One region of the Streptomyces sp. NPDC053432 genome, then DNA from elsewhere that is predicted to be linked to it. Evidence: riboswitches for the same ligand, from Rfam matches in the RefSeq annotation. Region 1 holds a riboswitch; the other holds the start of a gene.
What was found. Region 1 has a riboswitch for ZMP and ZTP ahead of ACZ6Y1_RS23375 (serine hydroxymethyltransferase). Riboswitches for the same ligand answer to the same signal wherever they lie in the genome.
Positions count from the first base shown of each region.

Region 2: linked by a shared signal. The riboswitch ahead of ACZ6Y1_RS07280 (bifunctional 5,10-methylenetetrahydrofolate dehydrogenase/5,10-methenyltetrahydrofolate cyclohydrolase) and the one ahead of ACZ6Y1_RS23375 (serine hydroxymethyltransferase) in region 1 are both predicted to bind ZMP and ZTP.

Region 1 is NZ_JBVJKF010000014.1:127,855-134,947, forward strand. Features, by position in the region: gene trpS (tryptophan--tRNA ligase) at 1-303, opposite strand, end outside; gene ACZ6Y1_RS23375 (serine hydroxymethyltransferase) at 756-2,027, opposite strand; ZMP/ZTP riboswitch at 2,063-2,153, opposite strand; gene rocD (ornithine--oxo-acid transaminase) at 2,263-3,468, shown strand; gene ACZ6Y1_RS23385 (glutathionylspermidine synthase family protein) at 3,478-4,668, opposite strand; gene ACZ6Y1_RS23390 (hypothetical protein) at 4,698-5,000, opposite strand; gene ACZ6Y1_RS23395 (DMT family protein) at 5,118-5,954, shown strand; gene pdxR (MocR-like pyridoxine biosynthesis transcription factor PdxR) at 6,012-7,093, opposite strand, start outside.
Region 2 is NZ_JBVJKF010000003.1:257,353-264,445, forward strand. Features, by position in the region: partial or broken gene ACZ6Y1_RS07265 (hypothetical protein) at 1-422, shown strand, start outside; gene ACZ6Y1_RS07270 (RNA polymerase sigma factor) at 504-2,096, opposite strand; gene ACZ6Y1_RS07275 (methyltransferase domain-containing protein) at 2,310-3,071, opposite strand; ZMP/ZTP riboswitch at 3,128-3,221, shown strand; gene ACZ6Y1_RS07280 (bifunctional 5,10-methylenetetrahydrofolate dehydrogenase/5,10-methenyltetrahydrofolate cyclohydrolase) at 3,306-4,151, shown strand; gene ACZ6Y1_RS07285 (hypothetical protein) at 4,361-4,777, shown strand; gene ACZ6Y1_RS07290 (helix-turn-helix domain-containing protein) at 4,763-5,557, opposite strand; gene ACZ6Y1_RS07295 (hydroxysqualene dehydroxylase) at 5,601-7,093, opposite strand, start outside.

The sequences.
Region 1 (7,093 bases):
GATGCAGTTCATGACCCAGGCGAGCTGCGCGTGCTCGGGCACGTGGCTCTGGACGAAGAGCGTGCAGCGCTCGGGGTCCAGGCCGGCGGCGAGGAGCTGCGCGGCGGAGAGGCGGGTGTTCGCGCGCAGGGCCGCCGGGTCCTGCGGCATGGTGATCGCGTGCAGGTCGACGACCATGTAGAAGGCGTCGTGCGTCTCCTGCAGGGCGACGTACTGGCGGATGGCTCCGAGGTAGTTCCCGAGGTGGAACGAACCGGAGGTGGGCTGGATGCCGGAGAGCGCGCGAGGACGATCAGAAGCCATGGCTTCATTCTCTCAGGTGCGGGGGCGGGCTCGGGCCCGCCGGTGTCCGGAACCTTCCGCGGCCGCCGGGCCGCGACCGGCCCGGCCCCCGCGGGAGGCCGGTCCCGCTGCCGGTACCGGGCCGTAGCGCGGTGGCCGAATCCCACCCCTGCCGAGCGACCGCTTTCCCTTGGCGGGACCACAGCCGGCCAGACCGCCTCCGCTGCGCGGAGCCCCCGGGGCTCCGCCCCGGACCCCGCGCCTCAATCGCCGGCGAGGCTGGATCCGCCGGGGTTGACCCAGCCTCGCCGGCGTTTGAGGCGCGGGCGCGGAGCGCCGTGTTCTGGCGGCAGCCAACGGCCCGGGCAGCCGAATCCAGCCCCGCCGGGGAACCCCAGCCCCTCCGGCGTTTGAGGAGCGGGGTCCGGGGCGGAGCCCCGTTCCTTCAGCCCGGGCGAACAGAGGCGGCCCGGTCAGGACAGGGGAAGGCCCGGGGCCGGGTACGCGGACATGAGGGAGGTGACCTCCGCACGGACGACGGCCAGCGCCGCCTCATCCCCCTTGGCCGCCGCGTCGACCGACCGCGCGATCCAGTCCGCGACCACCGGCATGTGCTCGGCCCCCAGCCCCCGGGACGTCAGCGACGGGGTGCCGATCCGGATCCCCGAGGGATCGAACGGCTTGCGCGTGTCGAAGGGGACGGTGTTGTAGTTGACCACGATCCCCGCCCGGTCCAGCGCCTTCGCCGCCACCTTCCCCGGCACCTCCCGGGAGGTGAGGTCCATCAGGATCAGGTGGTTGTCGGTGCCGCCCGACACCAGGTCGAAGCCCCGCTCCAGCAGCGCCGCCGCCAGCGCCTTCGCGTTGGCGACGACCGCGTGGGCGTACGCCGTGAAGGACGGCTGCGCCGCCTCGTGGAGGGCGACCGCGATGCCGGCCGTCGTCTGGTTGTGCGGCCCGCCCTGCAGGCCCGGGAAGACCGCCTTGTCGATGGCCTTCGCGTGCTCCTCCCGGCACATCAGCATCGCGCCGCGCGGACCCCGCAGCGTCTTGTGCGTGGTAGTGGAGATCACGTCGACGTGCCCCGCCGGGGACGGGTGCGCGCCGCCCGCGATCAGGCCCGCGATGTGCGCCACGTCGGCGACCAGGACCGAGCCCGCCTCCTCGGCGATCGACGCGAAGGCCTCGAAGTCGATCGTGCGCGGCAGCGCGGTGCCGCCGCAGAAGAGGATCTTCGGCCGCTCGGCGAGGGCCAGCTCGCGCACCGCGTCGTAGTCGATGCGCCCGTCGTCCGCCCGCACCCCGTACTGCACGCCGCGGAACCACGAGCCCGTCGCCGAGACGCCCCAGCCGTGCGTCAGGTGCCCGCCCATCGGCAGGGCCATGCCCATCACCGTGTCGCCGGGCTTCGCGAAGGCGAGGTACACGGCCAGGTTCGCCGGCGAGCCGGAGTACGGCTGCACGTTCGCGTGGTCCACGCCGAACAGGCCCTTGGCGCGCTCGACCGCCAGCGCCTCGACGCGGTCGATGTTCTGCTGGCCCTCGTAGTAGCGGCGGCCCGGGTAGCCCTCGCTGTACTTGTTCTGCAGGACGGTGCCGGAGGCTTCCAGGACGGCCGCCGAGACGTAGTTCTCGCTCGGGATCAGGCGCAGCGTCTCGGCCTGCAGGGTCTCCTCCGCCGCGACGAAGGACGCCAGTTCGGGGTCGGTCGCGAGAAGGGCGGGATGACGGTGGTTCGCGCTCATGGCGGCTCCTCCGGGGTCGATTTCGTGTCTCGTCCCCGCGAGGCCCAGGCGAGCGGCCCTGATTGCGGTCGTGCGCGCACGACTCCCCCGGAGTTGGTTCTCCGTACGCCAGTCGCCGTGCGTGCCGCCCAGCTTAGCGGGCGCGCCACGAGAAAGGTTTCTCCGCCCGCCGTACGAGCGAGGATGGAAAGTGACGCCACCCTCGTCACAGGCCTGACGGACGATCGGAGACCCCGTGTCGACAACTGCTGATGCCATCCGTTCCGCCGACGCGCACAGCGCGCACAACTACCATCCGCTGCCCGTCGTCGTCGCCTCCGCGGAAGGCGCGTGGATGACCGACGTGGAGGGCCGCCGCTACCTCGACATGCTCGCCGGCTACTCGGCGCTCAACTTCGGGCACGGCCACCGCCGGCTGCTCGACGCCGCCCACGCGCAGCTGGAGCGGGTCACGCTCACCTCGCGCGCCTTCCACCACGCCCGGTTCGCCGATTTCTGCACCGAACTCGCCGACCTGTGCGGCAAGGACATGGTGCTGCCCATGAACACGGGCGCCGAGGCGGTGGAGACGGCCGTGAAGACCGCGCGCAAGTGGGGTTACGAGGTCAAGGGCGTTCCGGACGGGCACGCCAAGATCGTGGTCGCGGCCGACAACTTCCACGGCCGCACCACCACCATCGTCTCCTTCTCCACGGACCACGAAGCCCGGGACCACTTCGGCCCGTACACCCCCGGCTTCGAGATCGTCCCGTACGGGGACCTCACCGCGCTCGCGCACGCCGTCACCGAGAACACCGTCGCCGTGCTGCTGGAGCCGATCCAGGGCGAGGCGGGGGTCCTGGTGCCTCCCGCCGGTTACCTCCGGGGCGTACGGGACCTGACGCGCGAGCGGAACGTCCTGTTCATGGCGGACGAGATCCAGTCGGGCCTCGGCCGGACCGGGAAGACCTTCGCCTGCGAGCACGAGGGCGTCGTCCCGGACGTCTACGTCCTCGGCAAGGCGCTCGGGGGCGGCGTGGTGCCGGTCTCGGCCGTCGTCGCCGACCGGGAGGTGCTCGGGGTGTTCAAGCCGGGCGAGCACGGTTCGACCTTCGGCGGGAACCCGCTCGCCTGCGCCGTCGCCCTGGAGGTGATCGCGATGCTGCGCACCGGCGAGTACCAGCAGCGCGCCGCCGAGCTCGGCGACCACCTGCACCGGGAGCTGAACCTGCTGGTCGGCGGGGGCGCGGTGACCGCCGTGCGCGGCCGCGGGCTGTGGGCGGGCGTCGACATCGAGCCCTCGCGCGGGACGGGCCGGGACATCTCCGAGAAGCTGATGGAGCTGGGGGTGCTGGTGAAGGACACGCACGGGTCGACGATCCGCATCGCACCTCCGCTGGTGATCAGCAAGGAGGACCTGGACTGGGGCCTCGACCAGCTCAGGTCGGTGCTCTCGGCCTGACGCCCCGCCCTACAGGATGACGTGGGGCAGGAAGCGGGCGTACTCGTCCGTGACCGGCCCCGCGGATTCGCGGATGCCGAGCCCCGCCGCCTCGTCCTCGACGACCCACGCGCCGAGCACCACCCGGTTGCCGTCGAAGTCCGGGAGCGGGGCCAGGCCCTGGAAGCAGTACCGCTCGTCCGGTTCCGGTGCGAACGGCTCGCCGCCGGCCTCGTGGAGGGTGACGCCGGCGCCCTCGCGGCCCAGCAGCGGCTTCGCGGCGTAGCCGGTGGTGCCGGCGAGTTCGCGGGGGCCGTCGAGGTAGGCGGGCAGCAGGTTCGGGTGCTCCGGGAAGAGCTCCCAGAGGATCGCGAGCAGCGCCTTGTTGGAGAGCAGCATCTTCCACAGCGGCTCGATCCAGCAGGTGGTGCCGCTGCCGCCGCCGAGGTCGTACGTGCCGAGGACCTGCGGGCCGAACTCGTCCGTGGCCAGCCACTCCCACGGGTAGAGCTTGAAGCAGCCTCGGATGAAGCGGAGCTTGTCGTCCACGAACCGGCCGGTGAGGCTGTCCCAGCCGATCTGCTCGACGGACAGGGCGTGGGTGTCTATGCCGGCCTGCTCGGCGGTCTCCTGGAGGTAGGCGACCGTCATCAGGTCCTCGCCGAGCTCGTCGGTCTCGGAGTGCGCGAAGTGCAGCACGCCGGGCGGCAGCAGCTCGGCCTGCCGGCGCCAGGCGTCGACGAGGCGCTCGTGGAGGGAGTTCCACTGGTCGGCGCCGGGGAAGCGTTCCTCCATCCAGAACCACTGCGGGCTCGCCGCCTCCACGAGGGAGGTGGGGGTGTCGGCGTTGTACTCCAGCAGCTTGGCGGGGCTGCCGGAGCCGTCGTAGCGCAGGTCGAAGCGGCCGTAGAGGGAGGGCTGTTCGGCGCGGCGCCGCCAGGAGTCGGCGATGAGCGCGGCGAGCTTCGGGTCGGTGATGCCGAGGTCGGCGAAGCGGTCGTGGTCGACGATGTGGGCGGCCGCCGCCAGGCACATGGCGTGCAGCTCCTCGACGACGTTCTCCAGCGCCTCCACCTCGGGGAGGGAGAAGGAGTAGTACGCGCTCTCGTCCCAGTAGGGGCGCAGCGAGTCGTCGGGGTAGCGGGTGAGGGGGTAGATCAGCCCCTGCTCCTCGACGGTCTTCTGCCAGTCGGGGCGGGGCTCGATGGTGTGCCGCTTCATGTGCCTGGTCCTGCCTGGTCCCGTGTTCGTCAGCCGCCGCTGGAGCCGGAGCTGCTGTGCCCGCCGATGCCGCCACGGGTGACGGCGGACTTGTCGAAGCTGCCGCCCGTGACCTTGCCGGCGGAGACGCGGCCGCCGTAGTAGTACGAGCCGCGGCCGCCGCTCTTGCACTCCTTGCTGTTGAGGTGCTCCAGCGTGGAACGGGACGCGCAGCGCTTGTCCGGCTCGTCGCTGCTGCCGCAGGCCACGAGGGTCGCCGCGAGCAGACCCATACCGCCGAGGGCGACCGCGCCGGAGCGCATGCGGCGCCGGTTGGTGTTGCTGCTGTCCATGTCTGCTGCTCCCCCTGGGACCCTGCGTTCGTCGGGACAGCGTAGAGCGGTGCCCCCGGGGGATGGAATCCGGCCGTCGCAGAAACTGTGACCTAGAGTCAGTTCGTGCTGATTGGGATGGTTTGTGCGCTCGGTGCGGCGGTCTGCTTCGGTACGGCGTCCGTGCTGCAGGCGATGGCGGCGCGGGCCGTGGAGCCCGGGACGGGCTCCGGGGTGGACCCCGGGCTGCTGCTGCGGGCGGTCCGCCAGTGGCGCTACCTGGCCGGCCTCGGACTGGACGCGGCCGGGTTCGTCCTGCAGATCATCGCGCTGCGGCACATCCCCATCTACACGGTGGGGGCCGCGCTGGCGGCGAGCCTCGCCGTGACGGCGGTGGTCGCCTCGCGGCTGCTGAAGGTGCGGCTGTCGCGGACGGAGTGGCTGGCGGTGGGGGTGGTGTGCGCGGGGCTGCTGATGCTGGGGCTCGCCTCCGGGGAGGAGGGCTCCGGGGAGGGGACGCCGGCCCTGAAGCTGGGGCTGCTGGGGGTGTCGGTGACGGTGCTGGCCGTGGGCGCGGCGGCCGGGCGGCTCCCGGACGGGCCGCGGGCGCTCGTCCTGGGACTGGCCTCGGGGACGGGCTTCGGGGTGGTGGAGGTGTCGGTGCGGCTGATCGACTCCTTCTCCCTGCGGGAGCTGCTCAACCCGGCGCTGTACGCCCTCCTGCTGGGCGGCGGCGCGGCGTTCCTCCTCCTCACCTCGGCGCTGGCACGCGGCTCGGTGACGGCGGCGACGGCCGGGATGGTGCTGGGCGAGACGATCGGCCCGGCGGTGGTGGGGGTGGCCTGGCTCGGCGACCGTACCCGCGAGGGGCTGACGTGGCTCGCGGTGGCCGGCTTCGCCGTCGCCCTCGCGGGCTCCCTGGCCCTGGCCCGCTTCGGGGAACCCCCGGCCAAAACCAGCCCCGCCGGCGTTTGAGGCGCGGGGGTTCGGGAGCAGCGCCCCCGACAGCGGCGCCGCACCCGTGCACGAGCCCTACGGCAGCACCGCCGACAGCGCGGCCAGCGCAGGGGCCCACGCACTGTCCGACGGAGTCCCGTAGCCGACGACCACCGCCGGCCGCGGCGGAAGGTCCGCCTCCGGGTGGCGGTGGCGGGACAGGCCGGCCAGCGCGAGGTCGTGCCAGGCCGCCGACTGGAGAACCGAGCGTTCCGTCACCCCCTCCGGGAGGTCCAGCACCGCGTGCAGCCCCGCCGCGATCCCCGACACGCCGACCCGGTCGGCCACCGCCGCCACCAGCTCGTCCCGCCGCCGCCGGTACCGCAGCCGCATCCCCCGCACGTGCCGGTCGTACGCCCCGGAGGTGATGAACTCCGCGAGCGTGAGCTGCTCCAGCGCGCTGGAGGTCCAGTCGGTCACGCCCTTGACGGCCAGGACCTCGTCCACCAGGCCGGATGGGAGCACCAGCCAGCCGATCCGCAGCCCCGGGGCGAGGGACTTGCTGGCCGTGCCCAGGTAGACGACCCGGTCGGGGTCGAGTCCCTGCAGCGCCCCGACCGGCTGGCGGTCGTACCGGAACTCCCCGTCGTAGTCGTCCTCCAGGATCAGCCCGCCCGTGGTCCGGGCCCAGTCCACGGCGGCCGCCCGCCGGGCCGGGGTCAGCGCGACGCCGGTCGGGAACTGGTGCGCGGGGGTCAGCAGCACCGCGCCCACCCCGGTCCCTCCCGCGCCGAGTTCACCCGTACGGGCCCCTTCCGCGTCCACGCCCAGCGGACGCGTCCGCAGGCCCGCCCGCACCAGGAGGTCCCGGTGGACGTCCAGCCCGTACCCCTCCACCGCCACCTCCCGGACCCGCCGCGCCCGTAACGCGCCGGCCAGCAGCGACAGTCCGTGCACGAACCCGGCGCACAGCACGATCCGTTCCGGGTCCGCGTACACCCCGCGCGCCCTCGCCAGGTACCCGGCGAGGGCCTCGCGCAGTTCGATGCGTCCGCGCGTCTCGACCGCGTACCCGAAGGCCGCGTTCGGCGCGTCCGTCAGCGCGCGCCGGGCCGCCGAGAGCCAGGCGGCGCGCGGGAAGCCGCTCAGGTCCGGGGAGCCGGGCTGGAGGTCGTACG
Region 2 (7,093 bases), on a different contig from region 1:
GCTCCTGCCCGCCGGGCAGGTCCAGGAGATCCGGGCGCTGGCCCACCCGCCGGTGCCGTGGGACGCGAAGCTCGCCCGCTGGTTCGACGAGTTCGTGCCGCGCCCCGACCCCGTACGGTCGTACGCGCGCCCGGCGCCCCGCCAGGCCTCCACCCCGGACATCCCGCGCGCGGGGCCGCTGGTTCGCGCCCGAGGAGGTGGCCCGCTGCACCTTCGGCGTGGTGCCGGACACCTCGGGCTCGATGAACGCCGCCCTGCTCGGCAAGGCGCTGGGCGCCATCGCCTCGTACGAGCAGGCCCGCGACGTACCGGCGGAGGGCTGGTGCGACACCCTGCGGATCCGGCGCGAGCACGCCCACCTCGTCCCGGAGGGCGCCACCCTGCCGTTCACCCCGAAGGGGCCGGTCCTCCGCCTGACCTGACCGCGTCCGGGCCTCCCGTGAACGGCGACGCCCCCGCACCGCCGGGCGGCGGTGCGGGGGCGTCGTGTGCCGGGGGCCGGCTCAGTCGAGGTAGTCGCGCAGGACCTGCGAACGCGACGGGTGGCGCAGCTTCGACATGGTCTTGGACTCGATCTGGCGGATGCGCTCACGGGTCACCCCGTACACGCGGCCGATCTCGTCCAGCGTCTTCGGCTGGCCGTCGTTGAGGCCGTAGCGCATGGAGACCACGCCCGCCTCGCGCTCCGACAGCGTCCCCAGGATCGACTGGAGCTGCTCCTGGAGGAAGGTGAAGGAGACCGCGTCGGCCGGCACGACCGCCTCGGAGTCCTCGATGAGGTCACCGAACTCGCTGTCGCCCTCCTCACCCAGGGGGGTGTGCAGGGAGATCGGCTCACGGCCGTACTTCTGGACCTCGATGACCTTCTCGGGGGTCATGTCGAGTTCCTTGCCCAGCTCCTCCGGGGTGGGCTCACGGCCCAGGTCCTGGAGCATCTGGCGCTGCACGCGGGCGAGCTTGTTGATGATCTCGACCATGTGGACCGGGATGCGGATGGTGCGCGACTGGTCGGCCATGGCGCGCGTGATCGCCTGCCGGATCCACCAGGTCGCGTACGTGGAGAACTTGAAGCCCTTGGTGTAGTCGAACTTCTCCACGGCGCGGATCAGGCCGACGTTGCCCTCCTGGATCAGGTCCAGGAAGAGCATGCCGCGGCCGGTGTAGCGCTTGGCGAGGGAGACCACGAGGCGGAGGTTGGCCTCCAGCAGGTGGTTCTTCGCGCGGCGGCCGTCCTCGACCAGGATCTCCAGCTCGCGCTTGAAGGCGGGCTTGTGGTCCTCCTCCTCTTCGAGCTTGTACTCGGAGAACAGGCCCGCCTCGATGCGCTTGGCGAGCTCGACCTCCTGCTCGGCGTTGAGGAGCGGCACCTTGCCGATGAGCTTGAGGTAGTCCTTGACGGGGTCGGCGGTGGCACCGGCGACCATGACGGTCTGCGCCGGGGCGTCGTCCTCGTCGTCGTCGGACAGCACGAAGCCCTGACCGCCGCCGGCCTTGGGCGACTCCTCCTCGGGCTCGTCAGCGAGGTCCTCGACCGCCCAGTCCTCGCCCTCGACGACCGGGTTCTCGCCCTCGTCGGCGTCCTTGGCGGTGGTCTTCTTCGCGGCCGCGGTCTTCTTGACCGCGGTCTTCTTCGCGGCGGTCTTCTTGACCGTGCGCTTCTTCGGCTCGGCGGCGACCGTGTCGGACGCCGCCTCGCCGGCGGGAGCGGCAGCGGCCGGCGTGGCGGATATCGCCGAGGCCGTGGCCGGCGTGCTGGTGGCGGCCGTCTTGCGCGCGCCGATGGGGCGCGGCGGGGCGACGGCCTTCTTGGTCACGGTACGGGCAGGGGCTGCGGCCGCCTTGCGGGGCTTCTTGGCGGCAGCCTTCGTGGCGGGGGCGGCGCTGACGTGGAGGGCGACGCCCTCCTCGTCCAGGACCTGGTTCAGGCTGCGCAGGACCCGCTTCCACTGGTCCACCGGGATGCGGCCGGCCTCGAAGGCCTGGCGCACGTCGTCACCGTTGATGTGACCCTGCTCGCGGCCGCGCTCGACGAGCGCGACGAGGGCCTCCGATTCGGCGATCTCCGGAGGGAACGTACGGGACGGGCTGAGCGACACAAGGAGCCTCTCGTTGCGAGCAGATAAGGGATCGGCGGGACATCATCGCGCGAACTTGGGAAACAGACCCGAGGGGGTCTGTATTCCGGGCCGCGCGAGGACACCTGTCGGTTCATCGCACGCTCGAGTCGATTCGTTACGCGCTGAATTGAGTGACCTGCGCCACGCCGCCGACGGGCAACCTGCCGACGGGGATTCCGTCCGCCCCCGCCGTCAGTCCGTTTTGCGGGCTTCGATGAGGAAACGGGCGGTATGTGCGACGAACGGACCTTCGCGTTCGATCTGTTCGTGCAGCTCGCGCAGCCGGTCCCGGTACTGCCCGACCGTGAAGCCGGGCACCATCCAGATCACCTTCCTGAGGAAGTAGATCACGGCTCCGATGTCGTGGAACTCCGTACGGAGCCGTTCGGAGCGCAGGTCGACGACCTCCAGGCCGGCCTTCGTGGCGTCGCTCACGGCGTCGTCGGGGTGGCGTGCGCCCCGGACCTCCTCCGGCTGGGGCCCCAGGAAGTACTCGACGAGCTCGAAGACGCTCGCCGGCCCGACCTGCTGGGAGAGGTAGGTGCCCCCGGGGGTCAGGACCCGTGCGATCTCGTCCCACCAGATGGTCACCGGATGGCGGCTGGCGACGAGCTCGAAGGCCTCGTCGCCGAAGGGCAGGGGCGGCTCGTCCGTGTCGGCCACCACGACCGCGCCGAGCGGGTGCAGCAGCCGGGTCGCCCGGTCGATGTTGGGCGGCCAGGACTCGGTGGCCGCCGTCAGCGGCGGCAGCGGGCCGGCCCCGGCCAGGACCTCGCCCCCGCCGGTCTGGATGTCCAGGGCGGACCGGACGCGGGCCAGCCGCTCGCGCAGCAGCCGCTGGTACCCCCAGGAGGGACGCTGCTCGGTCGCCCGGCCGTCGAGCCAGGAGAAGTCCCAGCCGTCCACGGAGACCGACTCGGCTTCCGCGACAAGATGGTCGAAAGTACGCGTCATGCCCTGATCCTCGCAGGCCGGGCCCCGGTCGACCACCGGATATGTCGACTACAGTGGACGCGGGCCGTGACTGGCGTTCGGGTGGATCACCACCGGGGAGCGGCCCGGCGTACTCCGGTACGTCGTCTGCCGCGCGCCTGGGCGAACCGCGATCCGCAGCGACGTTCAGGAGACCCCGTGACGACTGCCCAGACTGCCCCCGCCGCCGCTCCCGCCGCCGGCTCCGCCCGGCTGATGGACGGCACGGCCCTCGCCCGCCGCATCTCGGAGCGGACGGCCGCCTACGCGGCGAAGATCACCGAGCGCACCGGCACCGCGCCCTGCCTCGCGACCGTACTGGTCGGCGAGGACCCCGCCTCCGTGACCTACGTCCGGATGAAGCAGAACCGTTGCGCCAAGGCCGGGATCACCTCCCGCCACGTGGAGCTGCCGGCCGCGACCACCACCGAGGAACTGGTCGCCGCGATCACCGCGCTCTCCGAGGACCCGGAGATCAGCGGCATCCTGCTCCAGCACCCCGTCCCGCACCACATCGACGAGCGCGCCGCCTTCGAGGCCATCGCCCCCGGCAAGGACGTCGACGGGGTCACCATGCACTCCTTCGCGGCCATGGGCTTCGGGCTGCCCGGCTTCGTCTCCTGCACCCCGGGCGGCATCATGCGCCTGCTCGCCGAGTACGACGTGGACCTGACCGGCAAGCACGCCGTGGTCGTCGGCCGCAGCGCGATCCTGGGCAAGCCCGCCGGGATGCTGCTGCTGGAGCAGAACGCCACCGTCACCTACTGCCACTCCCGCACCAAGGACCTCTCCTCGATCGTGCGCCAGGCGGACGTGCTGGTCGCCGCCGTCGGCAAGGCCGAGTTCATCCGGGGCGAGGACATCAAGCCGGGCGCGGTGGTCCTGGACGCCGGTTACAACGAGGGCAACGTCGGCGACGTCCACTTCGAGTCGGCGGCCGCCCGCGCCTCGCTGATCACCCCGGTCCCGGGCGGGGTCGGCCCGATGACCATCGCGGTCCTGCTGGAGCAGACCGTCCAGGCGGCCGCGGCGCAGGCCGGGCTGGACCTCGCGGACCTCTGACCCGCACCGCGCCCGCGCGCACGGCGAACGCCCCGGACCCTTCGGCCCGGGGCGTCCCGTTTCCCGCGGCCGGGCCGCATGACCTCACAGGTAATCGACCCGTCGGCGGCGGCGCGGCAGGGTGGGGGCATCGGGTTCCGGAGCTGCGCACTCAGAGCCGGGACCCGGTACCCACCCCGCGTTCCTACCTCGATGGAGGCTGACCAGCCATGTCCGCGACCCTCATCGGTACCCTCGCCCGCACCACCGAGCCGCAGACCGCCCTGCGCCGCTTCCTCGCCCTCGACTCCGTCGTCACCACCGGCAACGGGCTGGCGTACGCGGCCTTCTCCGCCCCGCTCGGGAGGCTGCTCGGGGTCGGGCAGGGTCTCCTGCTGGGACTGGGCGTCTTCCTGGCCGTCTTCGGCGCGGGGGTGGGCCGGCTCGCCTCGCGGCGCCGGCCGGCCGCCTTCCCCGTCAAGTTCGTCATCGAGGCGAACTACGCCTGGGCCGTGCTCAGCCTGGTGTCCCTGCTCGCCTGGTTCACGCCCACCACCGCCGGCCTGGTGTGGATCCCGGCGCAGGCCCTCACCGTGGCCTCGTTCGCCCTGCTGCAGCAGCTCGCCCTGCGCTCAGTCGCCGAGTGAGCGCAGGTACTTCACCGTCGCCGGGTCGGCCGGGAGCATCGTCTCGATGGCCAGCTCGGCGACGGTCACGTCCATGGGCGTGTTGAAGGTCGCGATCGAGGACACGAAGGACAGCAGGTGGCCGTCGTGCTCGATGACCAGCGGCAGCGCGATGTACGGGACGGCTTCCTCCGGCCCGGCGCCGCCGGGCCGCTCCGGGACGGGGTAGGCAGACACCTCCTCGTACAGCGCGCGCAGCGGCTCGGAGCGGGCCAGCGCGATCTGCCGCTCCATCTGGGCCAGCAGGTGTCCGCGCCACTCCTTCAGGTTGCGGATCCTCGGCGCCAGGCCCTCGGGGTGCAGGGTGATCCGCATGGCGTTCAGGGGCGGCGCCAGCAGGTGCTCCGGCAGCCCCTCCATCAGCATCATGACGCCCCGGTTCGCGGCGATCACGTGGTACGTGGCGTCCACGACCAGCGCCGGGTAGGGCTCGTAGCCGGTCAGCAGGCGCTGAATGCCCTCGCGCAGCGTCTCCATCGCCGGGTCGTCCAGAGCCGTCTGCGCGTAGCGGGGGGCGTAACCCGCCGCCAGGAGGAGCGCGTTCTGCTCCCGTACCGGTACGTCCAGGCGGTCGGCGAGCCTCAGTACCATCTCCTCGCTCGGCCGGGACCGTCCGGTCTCGATGAAACTGATGTGCCGCGACGAGGAGTCGGCCCGGCCCGCCAGTTCCAGCTGGCTGATCCCGCGCCGCTCCCGCCAGGCGCGCAGCAGGGCCCCGACCGTGGGTGCGATGGTGGTCATGTTCACGACCGTAGCCGAGATGTCCGTCCCAAGTGGGGCCGGTTCAGCCCACGTCGAGGACGTTCCGCAGGCCGAGACGGTAGCGCCACAGGTCGTGCCGCTTGGCGGACTCGACCTCCGGAGCCCGGTACAGCGGCCGGATCGCGCAGCGCGCGCTCGGGGAGCCGTCGCGGTCCAGGAGGGCGTTGACGGCCGCCCGGGCCGAGGCGTTCGCGCCCTCCATCGTGGCGAGGTCGATGTCCACCGCGACGTAGTCCCCGCTGAGGAAGAAGTTCGGGACGCGGGTGCGGGCGCTCGGCCGGTTGTGGAGGGTGCCGACGGGGTGGATCAGCAGCTGGTCCTGGTTGGTGGGGTTCGGGGTGCCGAGCCCGTCGACACCCGGGTCCAGGTGCCAGGAGTGCAGGGTGGAGTCGCGCAGGAGGGTCTTCCCGCTGTCGTTCAGGGAGGCCTTCAGCTGGGCCCACACCTCGCGGGCCACCTCGTCGCGCGTGCACTGCTTTGCCGTCTTCCCGTACAGGATCCCGGGCTTGTCCCACTCCGAGATGTCCACCGACAGGCAGTCGGCCGCCGCCCCGTCGCCGTAGTCGGCGGGGAAGTCGCGAGCGGGCCAGTGCTCCGCCTGCTGGATCGCGGTCAACGACCAGGGCGAGTCGATGCAGTTGAGGTGGCCGTGCACCAGCGCGGCGCGTTCGGTGAGGTAGAACTGGATGCCCGTCATCCAGTCGGTCTGCAGCTGGTCGCAGCGCCCCAGCATCGGGTCGGCGGCGCGCAGAGCGGCACTCCAGGTGCGGCGGGCGTGCTCCACGGGCAGGGCGCTGACGTAGTGGTCGGCGGTGACGGTCTGCCGGGCGCCGTCCGGGCCCTCGACGGCGACCCCGCTCACCGCGCCGTCCCCGTACCGCACCTCGCGCACCGTCCAGCCGATCCTGAACTCCACGCCGAGGGAGCGCAGATGGGCCTCCCAGGGGTCGATCCACGCCTCGTTGGTCGGCAGGTTCAGGATCCGGTCGGGCGGGCCGTCCGCGCCGCGCCCCAGCAGGTTGAAGACGAAGGCCTCGCCGAGGGTGCCGACCGTGCGGGTGGAGGCCTCCTCGGCCTTGGTCGCCACGATGTTGCGGGTCACGCCGACCGCGAGGATGCGCTGGTACTCGCTCGACATCTGCTCCGCGCGCACGAACTCCCACCAGGGGGTCCGCTCCCAGACGTCGTTGCGGCGCTCGTCGCAGCTGGTCAGGAAGACGAGGGCGCGGTTGACGAAGTACGCCGTCTCGTGCGGCGGCAGCCGGACCAGGGACTGCAGGATCCCGGTCAGTGCGCGGCGCAGCTCGTCGGGCGTCAGCTCGGCGGAGGAGTGCTCCGGCCACGGGATCGGCCCGCGCAGGTCCTCGCGGCCGCCCGACCGGGCGAACATCATCTCGCGCGGTGCGACGAGGTTGTCCCAGACGCCGTTCGCGTTCCCGGGGAAGGGGATGCGCCGCATGGTGTCGGGCAGGTTGTGGTAGATCCCGGGGATGAAGCGGAAGCCGTGCTCCGCGG